3 regions of the Paenibacillus sp. EB106-04-04-XG159 genome follow, and region 2 is predicted to be linked to each of the others. Evidence: predicted binding sites of a transcription regulator. Region 2 holds the regulator's gene; each other region holds the start of a gene.
The links. The regulator Rex, encoded in region 2, represses fermentation and respiration genes when NADH is low (regulators of the CRP and FNR family bind a similar motif). The targets are predictions, from matches to a motif close to TTGTGAAATATTTCACAA.
Positions count from the first base shown of each region.

Region 1 (5,529 bases), on a different contig from region 2:
ACGGACGATAAACGCAAGCAGGAACAGGGCAATGTTATTTGCCTGTTCCTGCAGCGTATCGCCGGCAAAGAGGGCGGACACCGCGTCCGCCAGCCCTTTAGCCAGCATTATGATGGACACACTATGAATCAGGGTAAGCAACGCAAGAACCGCTATGACGGGCTTGATCCCCTTATATCCAAGTAGTGATTTATCCATTAATAAGTCAAATGCTCCTTCTCGTTAATCCGTTTATGGAAGACAAAGTAGCTCCAGATCTGATAGCCCAATACAAATGGCAGCAGCGTCAACGCCACGATTGTCATAATCTTCAGCGAGTAATCGCCAGAAGACGAATTGTATACAGTCATGTTATAGGCGCTGTCCAAAGAGCTAACCAATACGTTCGGGAACATGCCCACGAACACTGCAGATACCGCGATTGCAATCACAGCACCTGTCATACCAAACGCCCAGCCATCGCGCTTCTTGGACATGAAGTAGCCTGCTAATATAAAGGCTATCACACCAAGGACTGCCATCGCAATCAGAACCGCGCCGCGGCTGTCAAAGAAGTCTGTATTGAAGTAAGTCATAAGCCCGAATCCGAGCAGCAATACCGCAAGTGGAACCAACAACAGCTTCGCAAGCTTGCGAGCGCGTTCCTGCAGGTCGCCTGTAGTGCGCAAGGACGCAAACATCAGACCGTGTACAAGACAGAGCAACGTAACTGCGACACCGCCAAGGACAGTATATACATTTACAATATCACCGAAGAATGCGGCATGCATCTCCATATTCTGATCGATAGGCAAGCCTTGCACAAAGGTTGCGAACACGACACCAAACAGGAACGGCGGCAATATGCTGCCGATGAAGATGACGATATCCCATGTCTTCTTCCATGCTGCAGTGCTTCCTTGGTGACGGAATTCAAACGCTACGCCGCGTCCGATAAGCGCAAGCAGCAGCACGACGAGCGGAATATAGAAACCGCTGAACATCGTCGCATACCAATGTGGAAATGCGGCGAACATCGCGCCGCCCGCTGTCAGGAGCCACACTTCATTGGCATCCCAGAACGGGCCGATGGAGTTGATTAATACGCGTTTCTCTCCATCATTTTTCGCTAAAAATAATGTCGACATACCTACACCGAAGTCAAATCCCTCTAAGAAGAAGAATCCAACAAACAACACACCGACAAGGACAAACCACAGTTCACTCAACTCAAACATGGAGATTCTGACCTCCCTTACTGAACGGATCGTTCGTCGTTACTTCTGCAGCGTGATCATGATCCACCGCATCTGGACCCTTCTTAATCACTTTAACGAACAGATAGAGCATGACAACTAATAGAATCGTATAGATCGTTGTAAATGCGATCAGGGAGAATAACACCTCACCTGAAGTAACGCTAGGAGAGACACTGTCTGCTGTCGTCATTAAGCCGAATACCGTCCAAGGCTGACGACCAATCTCTGTCATAATCCAACCGGCTGTATTCGCGATGAACGGCAAGGAGATCCCAAATACCATCATTTTCCAATACCAAGGCTTAATCTGATCAATCTTCTTGCGAGCCATCATATATACACCGTACATAGCCAACAAGATCATAAGCGAACCTGCTACAACCATGATGCGGAAGCTCCAGAATGTTGTCTTAACCGGAGGAATATAATCACCTGGACCATACTTCTGTTCATATTCCGCTTGCAGTTCCTTCATCCCGATAACTTCACCGGAGAATTTACTATAAGAAAGGAAGCTCAGTGCATATGGAATCTGTAACTCCATGCTGTTTTCCTGTTTTTCTGTGTCAATCTTAGCAAATACCGTCCATGGCGCAGGGTCTTCACTCGTCGTCCACAAGGCCTCTGCCGCAGCCATCTTCATTGGCTGTGTATCAACCAGATACTGTGCTTGCTGGTGACCAAAAAGCGCAACACCAATTGACGAGATCAAAGCTACTACGATAGCGATATTAAATGACTTTTTGAAGAAGGCAACATCCTTCTTCTGCATCAAGCGCAGCGCACTAATACCTGCGATCAAGAATGCGCCTGTCGCAAATGCGCCCAATACGGTATGCGGAAACTCTACAAGTGCCTGACCGTTGGTAATGAGTGCCCAGAAGTCGTTCATCTGTGCGCGGCCATCAACAATTTCATATCCGACTGGATGCTGCATGAAAGAGTTCGCTGCCAGAATCCAGAAGGCTGACATCGTCGTCCCTAACGCGACTAACCAGATACAGGCCAAATGCACTCTTTTCGATAGACGATCCCAACCGAATATCCATAAACCGATAAACGTGGATTCCATAAAGAACGCAGCCAACGCTTCAATTGCAAGCGGCGCCCCGAACACGTCTCCTACGAAGCGAGAATAGTCCGACCAGTTCATACCGAACTGGAATTCTTGAATAATACCTGTTACTACACCTACAGCAAAGTTAATCAGGAACAGCTTGCCCCAGAACTTTGCCATCTTTCTGTACTGCTCTTCACCTTTGACGACATACATCGTCTGCATAATGGCGATGAGCAGCGCCAATCCGATCGACAACGGAACGAAGAAGAAGTGAAATATCGTCGTCGCTGCGAATTGAATACGGGACAGTTCAACTACATCCATCCGTAATCCCCCACCTTTCTCATACTAGTACCATTTTCCATATTTACATGCTATGTCAAGCTAAGTGGCCGCTTCCGCCTGCTTCAGTGACCATCGAAACCTGCGGTCGGCGGTATTAGCCTGTATAACGGAAGATCAAGAGTGTTGCTCGTGACCCATCATCATTCTGTCAAAAAAGTCACTTCATCGTTGTGACAATTATCACACACTTGCCCGTTCTCTTTGAGCAATTTGAGAACTTTTTCTCAAACTTCACAAGTTTGTTGAAAATGTGGGTGAATTCTATCACAATTGTACTTGCGTTTGACTTATAAGGCATTTTAACTTTTGTAATAGTGTTTATTGTCAAGCGCATTCTGTGAAATGGGTTCTATTATACCATTTTTCCATAAATAGGTTTACATTTCATCATTCCTCTATATAATAGATACAGATAAGTATGGCTTTAAAGATGTGGTTACAAAGTGTATCAATCGACTAGCTACCCTCAATGCTATCAATAGCCTTGACGACACCTGTGAATATTGGCGCTTCTCTTCCTGTATACCCGTTGAATTCATTCCATTCCATATACCTGCTCTCCGTTTATGTAACAACTTCACCGAAAAGTACTCGACGAAAGTCTAGTTCAAATACCAATCCAGGGTCGGTTTTACCACAGTCATCCATTTCATAAAATGAGAGTATAAGCCATGCAGACTTGACGATTAAACAAAAGACACAACACAAGGAGAGAGTGGAGTATGTTCGGGTGGACGACGCTAACAGACAAGACTCACAGAACCAAAGTACTGGTACTGACCGGTTCACTCGGGCATGGTCATGTACAAGCTGCTAGTGCAATTGAAGAATCAATGCGGAAACGTTACGGCAATCATATAGAGGTACAAATCGTAAATTATTTGGAACAGATGGCGCCACATCTTCACATGGTAGGCTCCTATTGCTTCGTACAATGGCTCAAGCACTTCCCTGGCATGTACGGCACACTCTTCGAATGGATGCGGAAAGATCGCAAGCTGGCGCAATTCATCAAGAATGTGCGCCTAACAAGCTTGCGCCCGCTGGCCAAGCTCATTCGTGAGACAGATCCAACTATCGTTGTAAGCACATTTCCAGCCGCGAGCGCTGCAATCTCTAAATTGAAAGAACGCCGCATCATTAACTGTCCAACTGCGACAGTCATTACCGATCATACGGATCACAGCTTCTGGCTGTATCCATGTACAGATATGTACTTGGTCGGATCCGAGCATGCTAAGCAGAAGCTGGAGCATCAAGGAATACGCAGCAGCAAGATTGTGGTTACCGGAATCCCGGTACGGCCTGCCTTCTATGACGCTTATAATAAAGAGGAGCTTCGCGTTCAGCACGGGCTGCACACAGAGAAGTTAACTGTCCTTCTCATGGGAGGCGGCTGCGGCTTGCTGGATCCGGCGATATTGCACGCAATGGAGTCTGCCGCTTGGACCAAAGACCTGCAGATCGTCGTCGTGTGCGGTCGCAACGACAAGCTTCAGCGTCAGCTTCAGCATTGGAGCGAGAAGGTGTCGCTCGACGTGCATATTAAAGGATACATCAATAACATGCATGAATATATGGCGATGGCTGATGTGATGATTACGAAATCAGGCGGTGTTACAACTGCGGAAGCGATAGCCCAGCACCTGCCGCTTATCATTTATAAACCGTTGCCTGGTCAAGAGCAGGATAACATCTCCTATCTGCTGAAGACCGGACTTGCCTGCCAAGCAGAAGATGTTCCATCCTTGCTTGAATGCTTGTCCCGCTTCACAGCACAACCAGAACTGCTCAAGCAGATGCGCCAAGCCGTAGAGCAAGAGCATTCAGGCACTGAGCGGGATCCGATCGATGCCATCATGCAGTTGAGAAGCACGCCAGCACCTGCTATCCGCTCAACGCCGTCTTGGTTCCGGCGCCCAGTGGGCTAGCCATAACAAGATCCGGTCTCGTAGAGTTACGCACTCGATGAGAACCGGACTTTTTGTATTTTTTCAGTATTTACACGTTTACCCATAATTTAAGCGAATGAATAAATCCTCATAGTGATGTATACGTTTGCATAATGGGTTTTTCCATAATTTACGGCTAATATCCTCGTGTTTCAAGCGCTCATGGATTTTTTTTATCAGTGTATATTGTGATTTTTATACATAAAATACACAAAAGCCATTTAAAAATGTCAATCATCTCTTTATAATAATTAGCAAGCGTTTTGTACCAATTTAGAAGGATAGGTGAGTGGATATGATACAACATAACACAACTACAGATGATTCGTTGAACCCTTATTTAAATGCACAACGTCAGGTGGACGCTGCAGCGGCAAAGCTACAACTGCCTAAGCATGTGACAGAGATATTGAAGAAACCTAAGCGTGTACTGTCCGTCAGCTTCCCTGTGCGTATGGATGATGGTTCAGTTCGCGTATTCGAAGGCTTCCGCTCCCAACATAACAATGCAATCGGTCCAACTAAAGGCGGTATTCGTTTCCATCCAGGCGTTACTCTCGATGAAGTTAAAGCATTATCCATGTGGATGACCTTCAAGTGCGGAGTTGTCGGCCTCCCTTACGGCGGCGGCAAAGGCGGCGTTATTTGTGATCCTAGAGAATTTAGCAAAGCAGAGCTTGAACGCGTTAGCCGGGCATTCATGGAAGCTATAGCAGATATTGTAGGTCCGGAGAAGGATATCCCAGCTCCAGACGTATATACTACTCCACAAATCATGGGCTGGATGATGGACACTTACAGCCGTTTGAAAGGACATTATTCACCAGGCGTTATTACAGGCAAGCCGCTTATTATTGGCGGATCGCTTGGACGCAACGCTGCTACAGCACAAGGCTGTGTTTATGCTATTGAATGTGCAATGGCTGATAAAGGC
Region 1 is NZ_JBYTDY010000001.1:228,257-233,785, reverse strand. Features, by position in the region: gene cydD (thiol reductant ABC exporter subunit CydD) at 1-198, opposite strand, end outside; gene cydB (cytochrome d ubiquinol oxidase subunit II) at 198-1,217, opposite strand; gene AC3WTP_RS01085 (cytochrome ubiquinol oxidase subunit I) at 1,210-2,622, opposite strand; gene AC3WTP_RS01080 (MGDG synthase family glycosyltransferase) at 3,366-4,574, shown strand; gene AC3WTP_RS01075 (Glu/Leu/Phe/Val family dehydrogenase) at 4,891-5,529, shown strand, end outside.
Region 1: a site for Rex is predicted at 2,854-2,871, ahead of AC3WTP_RS01085 (cytochrome ubiquinol oxidase subunit I). Genes of this name have one in related genera too.

Region 2 (5,529 bases):
CATAGTAAAAGCGCAAAGGAATAACAATACCTTTGCGCCTACATTCACTGATTTGGCATCGAATAGATATCTCCGGTCGGTGTCCCGTCAGCGAAGCGGAAGAAGTGATAATAATATCGTAGTTCGCCAGTCTCATCCTTACGTCTGACTAATGCCTGCCACACATATTCATTATCTTTAATACCCGGTATGATGTGTTTAATGCTGACTCCCGGATACTGCTGTAATAAATACTGCTCAATATCCTTCTTAGAGACGCCATCAGAGGCAGCCTTAACAGATACTTGCTCGGTAGTAAGGTCAACCCAAGCCATCTGGGTGACACCTGCTTCGTCTACACCTGTGACGACATAACACACACTATCCCATATCGACTTCTCTACTCCGCTTACGGAAGCCCAAGCGACTGTTTTTTGAGATTCAGCAACAGCTTTTGCTTCAAGCGAATTTTCATCTGCGCGAACATAATTTACATACCACACGCTCAAAATAGCGAGCAGGAGCATCACTACGAGCGCAGCCAGAACGACAATCCGCACTCGGCTATAGCGCTTCCTTGGTCTGCTTCTAGATAACATTCACATATCCTCCACTTAACGAGACAGCAAGCCTTCGAAACAGCGTGCTGCTTCGCGGCGTACCCGTTCTTCATCAAGGGTCAAGCAGGCTCCATTATTGACTACTTGCTTGCCATCAACCCATACATGCTTAACATCCTTGCCGGAAGCCGAGTATACCATGTGGGATACTAGGTCCGTATGCGGCAGGAGATGCGGTTGATCAATATCGACAGCGATGAAATCCGCCTTCATTCCAGGAGCGAGCAAGCCGACATCCTGAAGCTGGATCGTTTGGGCGCCATTAATAGTCGCAATTCGCATTGCTTCCGCAGCGGGTACCGCTGTTGGATCGCCAGATACTCCCTTATGGATAAATGCAGCCAAACGCATCTCTTGGAACATATCTAGATTGTTATTGCTAGCTGCTCCATCTGTTCCCAGGGATACGTTCACGCCTGCTCGGAGCAGGTCAGTAACTCGAGCTACTCCGCTTGCCAGCTTCAGGTTGCTGGCAGGGTTATGAGATACGCCGACCTTATGTTTAGCCAATATTTCGATTTCTTCGTCTGTGAGATGAACGCCATGAGCTATATACGACGGTCTGCTGAAGAAACCCAACTTCTCCAGATGCGCGACAGGACGCAATCCGTACTCCTGCACATTTTGTTCAACCTCTGCTCTAGTTTCAGACATATGTGTATGAAGCATCATATCCAGATCATGAGCGGCTTGCACGAATTTCTCAATGAAAGCGGGAGGACAAGTATACGGTGCATGTGGAGCAAGCATGGTCGTAATTCGACCTTCCGCACGTCCGTTCCAATCTTTCGCAAAGCGCACAGCCTCTTCCAGCTTCATCTGCTGCACTTCTTCGCTGCATAGACCGATGGCACCGCGCATTAATCCCGCGCGAATACCTGCTTGCTCAACAACCTTCCCGACCTCATCCATATGGTCGTACATATCTACGAACGTAGTGGTGCCGCTCTTCAGCATTTCCAGCACAGCGAGAGCAGAGCCCCAATACACATCTTCGTCAGTAAACTTAGCCTCCATTGGCCACATTTTTTGCTGAAGCCATTGTTGAAGCACCATATCATCGCCGTAACCGCGCAATAATGTCATTGCAGCATGTCCATGGGTATTGACTAAACCCGGCATAAAGAACAGACCGCTGCCATCAAACAACTCCGAATCTTCCTTATAATGATCCGGCAGCGTTTCACCGAGGTAGACAATCTTTCCGTTCTCTACAACCATGTATCCATCAATAGTGCTCGATTCTGCATCCGGATGGATCTGAGCAAAGCGTCCGTTATGGACGATGAACCTTTTAGGCATTCTCAATCGTTTCCTTTCCTTCTTCATCTTGCAAGTAATAAGCCAAGCTGAACAGATCCGTCGTGAAATCTGCAGTATGCACGCGAACATGCGGCGGTACCTTCAGAATAACAGGAGCAAAGTTCAAGATCGCTTCCACACCTGCTTCGACGAACTGATCCGCAACATTTTGGGCTTCCAGCGCAGGTACCGTAATAATACCTATCCGAATCCCCATATCCTTAACTGTATCGATCAACTGATCCATTGGCTGCACCATAAGATTATTCAATGCTGTTCCCATTTTATCTGGATGCGCATCGAATACAGCAACAATCTTCATATTATCTTGCAAGTACGTGGTATAGTTGCACAGCGCTTGACCGAGTTTACCAGCACCGACTAATCCCACGTGAATCTTGAGATCAAGCTTTAGGATATGTCTAATCTGCTCGATCAGATAAGACACATCATAACCAATACCTTTACGACCAAAGTCTCCAAAATAAGCGAGGTCCTTACGAATCTGGGCAGGATTCAGATCCAGCTTCTGACCTAAATCTTGAGATGATATTGTTAGAACTTCACGCTGTTTCAATTCCATGAGGTGCCGTAAATAGATCGGCAGACGTCTAACTACGGCTTCTGAAATCTTCATCGCTTTCATATCCTGTGATCCCCCTTCTACATAGCTGATTATCATCATAGTTTTGATTAATCTTGTAAAGCTCTTTCCTGCTCCTCCCTGAACCAATCACGGATCCGCGGCACTAAGTGCTCGGTAGTCATATGCTCCATCTTAGGACCAGGTAAAGAATATAAGAAATGTTTGCCATAACTCGTCTCGATTACACGGGTATCATAAATAATTACGATACCACGATCCCTAGAGGTTCGAACTAATCGTCCAAACCCTTGCTTAAAGCGAATAACGGCTTGTGGAATCGATAGCTTCCGGAACGGATTCTGATTCTGACGCTTTAAGCGTTCGGACTTCGCTTCAACAAGCGGATGATTAGGCGGCTGAAACGGAAGTCTAACAATCGCTAGACAAGTCAAAGCCTCACCAGGAATGTCCACCCCTTCCCAGAAGCTGCTAGTTCCTAACAGCACGGATGCAGGATGCTCCTGAAAACGGCGAGTCAGCTTGCTTCGATTGCCGCTGTCCATGCCTTGTCCCAATACTTGAACACCATGCGGCTGAAGCATCTCCTTCAGCGGTTCATACACTTCCTTCAACATGCGGTACGACGTAAACAGCACCAACATTCTACCCTTTGTCACAATGGCTACATCTGCAAGCGAATGAAGCAATTTATCGGTAAAGATCGGATCCACAGAGCCCTTAACCGTTGGAAAGTCTCGCGGAATGACAACTAGCGCTTGCTCGCGGTAATTGAACGGAGACGGAAGAATAACGGTATGCAATCTTCCGGTACTAGAAGCCTCCTTCAAACCGATCTGTTCCTCTAAATACTGAAATGACTTGTCGACAGATAATGTTGCCGAAGTCAGAATGACACTTTTCTTCGGTTCGAAGAAGTATCGATTTAGCGCTTCGCTGACATCAACTGGCACTGCGTACAGATGCATCGACTTATGCTTATACTGAGCATTGCCTTCCATCCAATACACAGAATCTGGATCAGTTGCTTTCATAAAGAGGCGGAAATCCTCGCGAATAATTGAGATCTCCTTGAATATCCCCGTAACATCTGTTATCACGGGCTGCAGCTCTTCGTCATCCGCATCTTTCCATTCCAATACAAGCTTTTCGCCCGTACGTACAATTTCACCTAGACGAACATATACATCTTCTTCAAGCTCAGCGATCCCCTGCCAATCCCGCGGTCGAGCGCCAGATTGCAGTCGGAGTACGGATTGTCCTGCTTCAGCTTGTCCCGGCTCTGGAGGCGGCATCAATTGATATAGGACATCATGAAGACGGTCCCAGACGTCTCGTACATCGACGAGCTGTGTAAGCAGCTTCTCAATGCCGTCAGCCCAGATCATTGCTTTCTCACTGCCTGACAGACGAAGCCGCGTTTGCAACAGCAGCAATAAGCCGTTCTTACTATCTTTCACCAAACGTGTCAGCGGGTGCATCAATGAAAAATATTGCAGATGTATGCCCAAATGCTTGCTCGCGGTTTCTTCAAAATGATGCCCTTCATCAATAACCAAATGCTCATAAGCAGGCAGCAGTCGATGCTCAGCTATGACATCAGTAAACAATAAAGAATGGTTCGTGATGATGATATCCGATTGATTGGCATCATTCTTCGCGCGATGGTAGAAGCAGCGCTTAAACCATGGGCACGCCCGATTAAGACAGGAATCGCTGTCGCTCGCCACAGTATCCCAAAATTCTGGGCCTTTATGCGTTAGATACAGCTCCTCGTCATCACCGTGCTCAGTCTGACTTAACCATACCATCATCTGTGCAGCGGTTAATACATCGTCGCGTCCATGCAGGAAATCTCTATAGTTTATTTTATGTTCAAATTTTCTCAAACACAAATAGTGACTGCGACCTTTTAAGACCGTTGCCTTGAATGAAACAGGTACAATGTGCTCTAGAAGCGGTAAATCTCGCTGTCTCAGCTGTTCTTGCAAATTTATGGTATGTGTGCTGACAATTACCTTCTTATCATTCTTAACCGCATAATAGATAGAAGGAATCAGGTAACCTAAAGATTTTCCCGTACCTGTACCTGCTTCAATGAGAAGATGTCGATCATCTTCCATACAATTCATCACTTCACGAAACATCTGTTCCTGAGCCTCGCGCGGTTCATAGTGCTCAAGCTTCTCTTGCAATGTACGGTGAATCTCACTCATAAACGATGTGAATGAGACACCTTGCAGTGGAGACTCGCTAAGCCCTTCGCGAGGAGGCTGATTATCTGTCCATTCATCCACACGAAATACCAATTGTCGGAAGGAAAGTGCTCGAGCATCCTCAGCCATTCGCGTTACGTCGCGCTCTCGTTCATCAAGCAGAGCCTGCAGAAGCCAGCCTAGATCTCGTTCCTCTTCCCCAAGCAGCTCGACTAGACGCTGGAGAGTAAGCAAGGGCAGGTCATTAATGGTCTCTAAGCACTTCACGAAAATATCTGCAGTTGCGCGAGCATCGCTGTCTGCTTGATGCGGGCGGTCATGTACAATATCGAATGACTGCGCAACCGATCCAAGCTGATACGAGGTCAGAGATGGAAATAAGATTCGCAGCATTTCGATGGTATCCAGAATCCTTCCAGTAAACGGCAAGTATCCAGTCTGCTCTAAAGCGCTCCGTAAAAATTGATAATCAAATGCCACATGATGTCCTACAAGCACAACATCATTAAGCAGCGGCACCATTCCCGTCATCGCTTCATCCAGATCTGGAGCATCTTTCACCATACTGTCGTCGATTCCAGTCAATTGAGTAATAAAATCGGGGATCTTAATAGTTGGTCGAACGAGCGTATGATATTCCTGCTCGATCTGCAGCTTATCATCAAGGATGACCAGGCCGATCTGTATGATCTCGTCTCCCGGCTGATTGCCTGTCGTTTCAAAGTCTAATACGGCAAATCTCATTGTCACAATTCCTCTCACCAATTCTGTTAATAGAATAACAGATGTTCGCCTTTTTGAAAATGAG
Region 2 is NZ_JBYTDY010000011.1:59,304-64,832, forward strand. Features, by position in the region: gene AC3WTP_RS14640 (hypothetical protein) at 45-578, opposite strand; gene AC3WTP_RS14645 (amidohydrolase) at 594-1,901, opposite strand; gene AC3WTP_RS14650 (redox-sensing transcriptional repressor Rex) at 1,894-2,547, opposite strand; gene dinG (ATP-dependent DNA helicase DinG) at 2,595-5,465, opposite strand.

Region 3 (5,529 bases), on a different contig from region 2:
GAGTGGCAAGATTCTGGTCCGTTAGCTGATGCGATCATAAACGAAGCAGGGGAAAACAGTTATCTGGTTCGTAGTAGAATTGATACTATAAATAATTTCAATCAGGTCAGCTCATTAGCTCTATTTATCGGGATGTTCATCAGCTTACTGTTCTTTATTGCCACCGGCAGCATCATTTATTTCAAGCTATTCAGCGATTTGCAGGAGGATCAAGCTTTTTTCAAATCTCTAACTAGACTTGGCTTGTCCATTGAAGAGATTCGCAAGGTTGTTAATTGGCAGATGGGTCTGATCTTCTTCCTCCCTTGTTTAGTGGGAAGTATCCATACCCTAGTTGCCATGATCACATTGTGCAATCTATTGTTTGTTAATATCATACAGTATGCGCTGACCGTAGTTGGAATCTACATTGTATTTCAGTACATTTATTTCTTAATTACGAGAAAAGCGTACATGACCTTAATTATGAAGAGAATAGGTATATGACATAAAAACACTAATTATACACGGTTCTTGCCGATATTCCGGCAATATCGTGACAATTGCGAATTTTATGACATGTTTGATACTTTTTATTGGCACCATTCATGCATAATGATATTGATAAGCTTGCATATTCAGATTATTTATACATTAGGCGTGAAGGTGAGTGGAACGGATGAACAACCATCGATCTTGGTGGAAACGATTAAGCTGGTTAGGCTTAATCGGCGTAATTCTGCTTACAGGCTGCTCTCAAGCACCAGAGTCTCAACCATTAACGGCATTATCGGCTGCAGAGACGAAAACGCTGCCAGAGGTTACTGTGTTGATTGACGGGGGATCGTATGTCCCCAATATTACAAAACGAATTGCGATAGAATGGAAACAAGGCATGACTGTTAGTCAAGCATTGGCACATACAGGTATTGTAAAGCTTAAGAGTGACTCCTCTGAAATAGCTTCCGTGGGAGATATCTCTCTAGATCCGAAGATGACCTGGGGGCTCATGCTGAACGATTATGAGATTCGTCAAAAGGAAAAGCTGGCACAACCGATTAAAGAAGGTGATCAGCTTACGGTCTATGTGGAAGAGCTGGATGTAGATACGAGCAGTGCGATTATTCCGAGTGTCACGTTAATGATTGATGGGGGCACAGCGCTGCCGGATATCACCTCTACGTATGCAATGCCGCTAGAACAAGAGATGAAGTTGGTCGAAGTCTTGAAAGAGTTCGGAAACGTTAAATTGTCTGAGGATAGTAAGGATATTATTGAGATCAACGGTGTCTCGTTGAAGCAAAATTACGCTGTGCAGTTAATGATGAATGATCAACCCGTTCAGATAACGGACATGAGCGACATTCGAGTGGAACCTGATGACAATATCATCATTCAGGTATCGAAGAACTGATAAATGATTTAGTGCAGAGGCTGTTGCATATGTAGATGATTCTACCTATGGGGCAAGCCTCTTTTTCAATGGCGCTAAGCGATATCACAGTCTAATAGCGGAACGATTCATTCCTTGCGAAGATAAGCGATAAGGGGGGGCGGGGTGGGGGTAGAATATTATAGAAATAAAAAAAGCGCTGAATATGAGGAGCTACTCCTACACAGCGCTTATAAGCATATCAATCATATAAATACCATATATTATCCAGACTAGATCCGGCAGATTTCCTTCGGACACAACTCACAGTGGCATACTTCCTGCAGCTGCTCAAGCTCACGAATGACGATCATACCGTTGTCATATTCGATCACACCGCGTTTGCGCAGATCGCTGAGCATCCGGTTAACGCTTTCGCGAGTAGCCCCGATCATGTTGGATAGATCTGTATGCGTAATCTTCTTATTAATCAGAATGCCGCCATCATCTAGGTCTTGACCGTAAGTGTTGGACAGTCGAATAAGCGTGGAGCATAGCGCGCCTGGTTTACCATACATCATCAGATCGCGGAATTTAGTTTGAGTCAGTCGATGGTGAATTCCCATCCATTTCATAAAGTCGATCGAGAAGTCGCAATGCTGACAGATCAAGACTTCAATATCACGTTGTTCGATAACGCCAACTTCGCCTTCCTCGATAACTTCCGCGGTGAAGCTATGCTTCGTGCTGTGGAATGGATCGACTTGACCGACAAGGTCTCCAGCTTGATACATGTAGAGAATCAATTCTTTCCCTTCATCTGTTGACTTTGTGATCTTAACACGTCCACTCTTGAGCAAGAACAATTTATCGGCAGTGTCCCCTTCCCAAAACAGGTGAGAGCCTTCAGGGTATGTCCGATCTTTAGATAAAGATATTAGATGTTCCTGATTCTGTTCCGAGAAGCATGAAATATTACAGTGTTCGTGGAATTGCTCCTTCATATGGTCCACTCGGTTTCCCTCCTATATGTTCAAGGTTGGTTCTCATATTCGCGAGCTGTTAACTATCGCATACAAACCTTGTGACATGTTTCACTTTTTTTATTCTTTACCTCTATATTGAGCGTTAAGAACGTAATTGTCAATTTCTTTAGCGATTTTATTTATTTACAGTCCAAAAAAGTGCGGTGATATTAATCACTTTTGACAAATTTTCATGAAAAGGTATAATTAGGTAAATTGATATAACGATTGTTAAAAACAGTTTGTGTCCCAGGTTGATTAAATACACCTTGTTCTTTTTACAATAGAATACATCTTATGGGTGATGACTTTATAGGAAGACTTGATGATGTTTCTTCATTCTTATTATAGCAATTACAGCAGTGAAAGCGCATGCATTTTGAATATTTTAAAAAAATGATGTTTTTAATGAAAATACGTGAAAAATATCACATACCCCAAGGTTGCGATCGTTTATGATTACATTGTGAAAACAATCACAAAACAAAAGACTTTGACACTCATATATAGATGGATGATACTGGAGTAGAAGTACAAATGGTGTTGAAGTCAAAGTAATTTATATGGAGGCGGAGAATGATGGCGAAGACCGAAGTGAAACCAACTGTAGAAAACAAAGAAAATCAAGTTGCAGCACACATTCAACAGCTCATTGACAACGCAAAGAAAGCTCATGAAGAATTCATGAAGATGAATCAAGAGCAGATCGACACGATTGTACAGCAAATGGCGCTAGCTGGACTTGATAAGCATATGTATCTGGCTAAAGCAGCAGTTGAAGAAACGAAGCGCGGTGTTTACGAAGATAAGATCACGAAGAACATCTTTGCTACCGAGTATATTTATCACAACATTAAATATAGCAAAACGGTAGGCGTTATCGAAGAGAATGACTTTGATAACTGCATCCAAATCGCTGAGCCGGTCGGTATCGTAATGGGTATCACACCAGTAACAAATCCAACTTCTACAACTATGTTCAAATCGCTTATTTCCATCAAGACACGCAATCCGATTATCTTTGGCTTCCATCCATCAGCACAGTTCAGCAGCTCGGAAGCGGCACGCATCCTGCGTGAAGCAGCAGTCAAGTACGGCGCTCCTGAACATTGTATCCAATGGATCGAGATTCCATCCATGGAAGCTACCAATGAATTGATGAACCACCCTGACGTCGCTTTGATTCTGGCAACAGGCGGTTCTGGAATGGTTAAAGCAGCATACAGCTGCGGTAAGCCAGCTCTCGGCGTAGGCCCAGGTAACGTACCATGCTTCATCGAGAAGAGCGCTAAGATCGATCAGGCTGTAACAGACTTGATCCTTTCCAAGACATTTGATAATGGTATGATCTGTGCTTCTGAGCAAGCTGTAATTATTGAAGAGCCGATCTACAACGAAGTGAAAAAGATGATGCAGCAAAACGGCTGCTACTTTACCAATAAAGAAGAAACAGTTAAACTGCAAGGTCTTGCCATGAAATCTGGCACTTGCGCAGTGAATCCGACAATCGTTGGTCAACCAGCAGTGAAGATTGCTGAGCTTGCAGGCTTGAAGGTTCCGGCAGACACGAAGATCCTGGTTGCTGAGATAGATGGAGTAGGACCAAACTTCCCGTTATCTGCTGAGAAATTGAGCCCGATCCTTGCATGCTATAAAGCTAAAAATGCGGACGCTGGTATTGAGCTCGCAGCTGAAATCGTACAATTCGGCGGTATGGGTCACTCTTCAGTAATCCACTCCCGCAATGATGAAATTATCAATAAATTCGGTAATCGATTGCAAACTGGACGGATTCTTGTCAACTCTCCATCCACTCATGGTGCGATCGGTGATATATACAATACGAATATTCCATCTCTGACACTTGGCTGCGGATCTTATGGACGCAATTCCACTTCCAACAACGTAACATCTGTCAATCTCATCAACGTGAAACGGGTGGCGAAGCGTACTGTGAACATGCAATGGTTTAAAGTTCCTAACAAAATTTATTTTGAAAAAGGCTCTACACAATACTTGGAAAAAATGCCTGACATCAATCGCATCATGATCGTTACTGACCCAATGATGATGAAGCTCGGCTACGTTCAAAAATTGGAGCACTACTTGCTGAAACGCCGCAATCCAGTTCAAATCGAGATCTTCTACGATGTTGAGCCAGATCCGTCCACTAACACGGTGAAGCGCGGTACTGACATGATGAACCGATTCAAACCAGACTGCATCATTGCACTTGGCGGCGGTTCTCCAATGGATGCTGCGAAAGCCATGTGGCTGTTCTACGAATACCCGGATACAGACTTCAATAACTTGAAGCAGAAGTTTATGGATATTCGCAAACGGACTTATAAATATCCAGTGCTTGGTCAAAAAGCGAAATTTGTTGCGATTCCAACAACTTCGGGTACTGGTTCTGAAGTAACATCGTTCGCTGTAATTACGGATAAGGAAAATGGTCATACTAAGTATCCGCTTGCTGACTATCAATTGACTCCAGATGTTGCCATCATCGATCCAGAGTTTGTATACAGCTTGCCGCGTGTAGCAGTCGCAGATACAGGTATGGACGTGCTGACTCATGCGATTGAAGCATACGTATCTGTAATGGCTAGTGATTATTCCGATGCGCTTGCTATCAAAGCGGTCCAATTGGTATTCGAAAACTTGGTTAAATCAGCTAACGAAGCAGATCCAGTCGCTCGTGAGAAGATGCACAATGCTTCGACGCTCGCTGGTATGGCGTTTGCGAATGCGTTCCTCGGCATTAACCATAGCTTGGCGCACAAATGGGGTGCTCAATACGGTACGCCTCATGGACGTACGAATGCGATCCTGCTGCCGCACGTTATCCGTTACAACGCGAAGAAGCCAACGAAGTTTGCTTCCTTCCCTAAATATGATCATTTCGTAGCAGATAAGCGCTATGCAGAAATTGCGCGCATCCTTGGATTGCCATGCCGCACGACTGAAGAAGGCGTGAAGAGCTTGATCGAAGCGGTCCGAGACTTGAACCGTCAACTGGGCTTGCCGCAAACATTCCAAGAAACCGGCTTCGACGCGAAGGAATTCGAAGCAGGCGTTGACAGCTTGGCTGACCGCGCATTCGAAGACCAATGTACAACAGCTAATCCGAAGATGCCGCTTGTAACAGAG
Region 3 is NZ_JBYTDY010000012.1:58,853-64,381, reverse strand. Features, by position in the region: gene AC3WTP_RS15655 (ABC transporter permease) at 1-486, shown strand, start outside; gene AC3WTP_RS15650 (hypothetical protein) at 659-1,393, shown strand; gene AC3WTP_RS15645 (Crp/Fnr family transcriptional regulator) at 1,645-2,355, opposite strand; gene adhE (bifunctional acetaldehyde-CoA/alcohol dehydrogenase) at 2,953-5,529, shown strand, end outside.
Region 3: a site for Rex is predicted at 2,841-2,858, ahead of adhE (bifunctional acetaldehyde-CoA/alcohol dehydrogenase). Genes of this name have one in related genera too.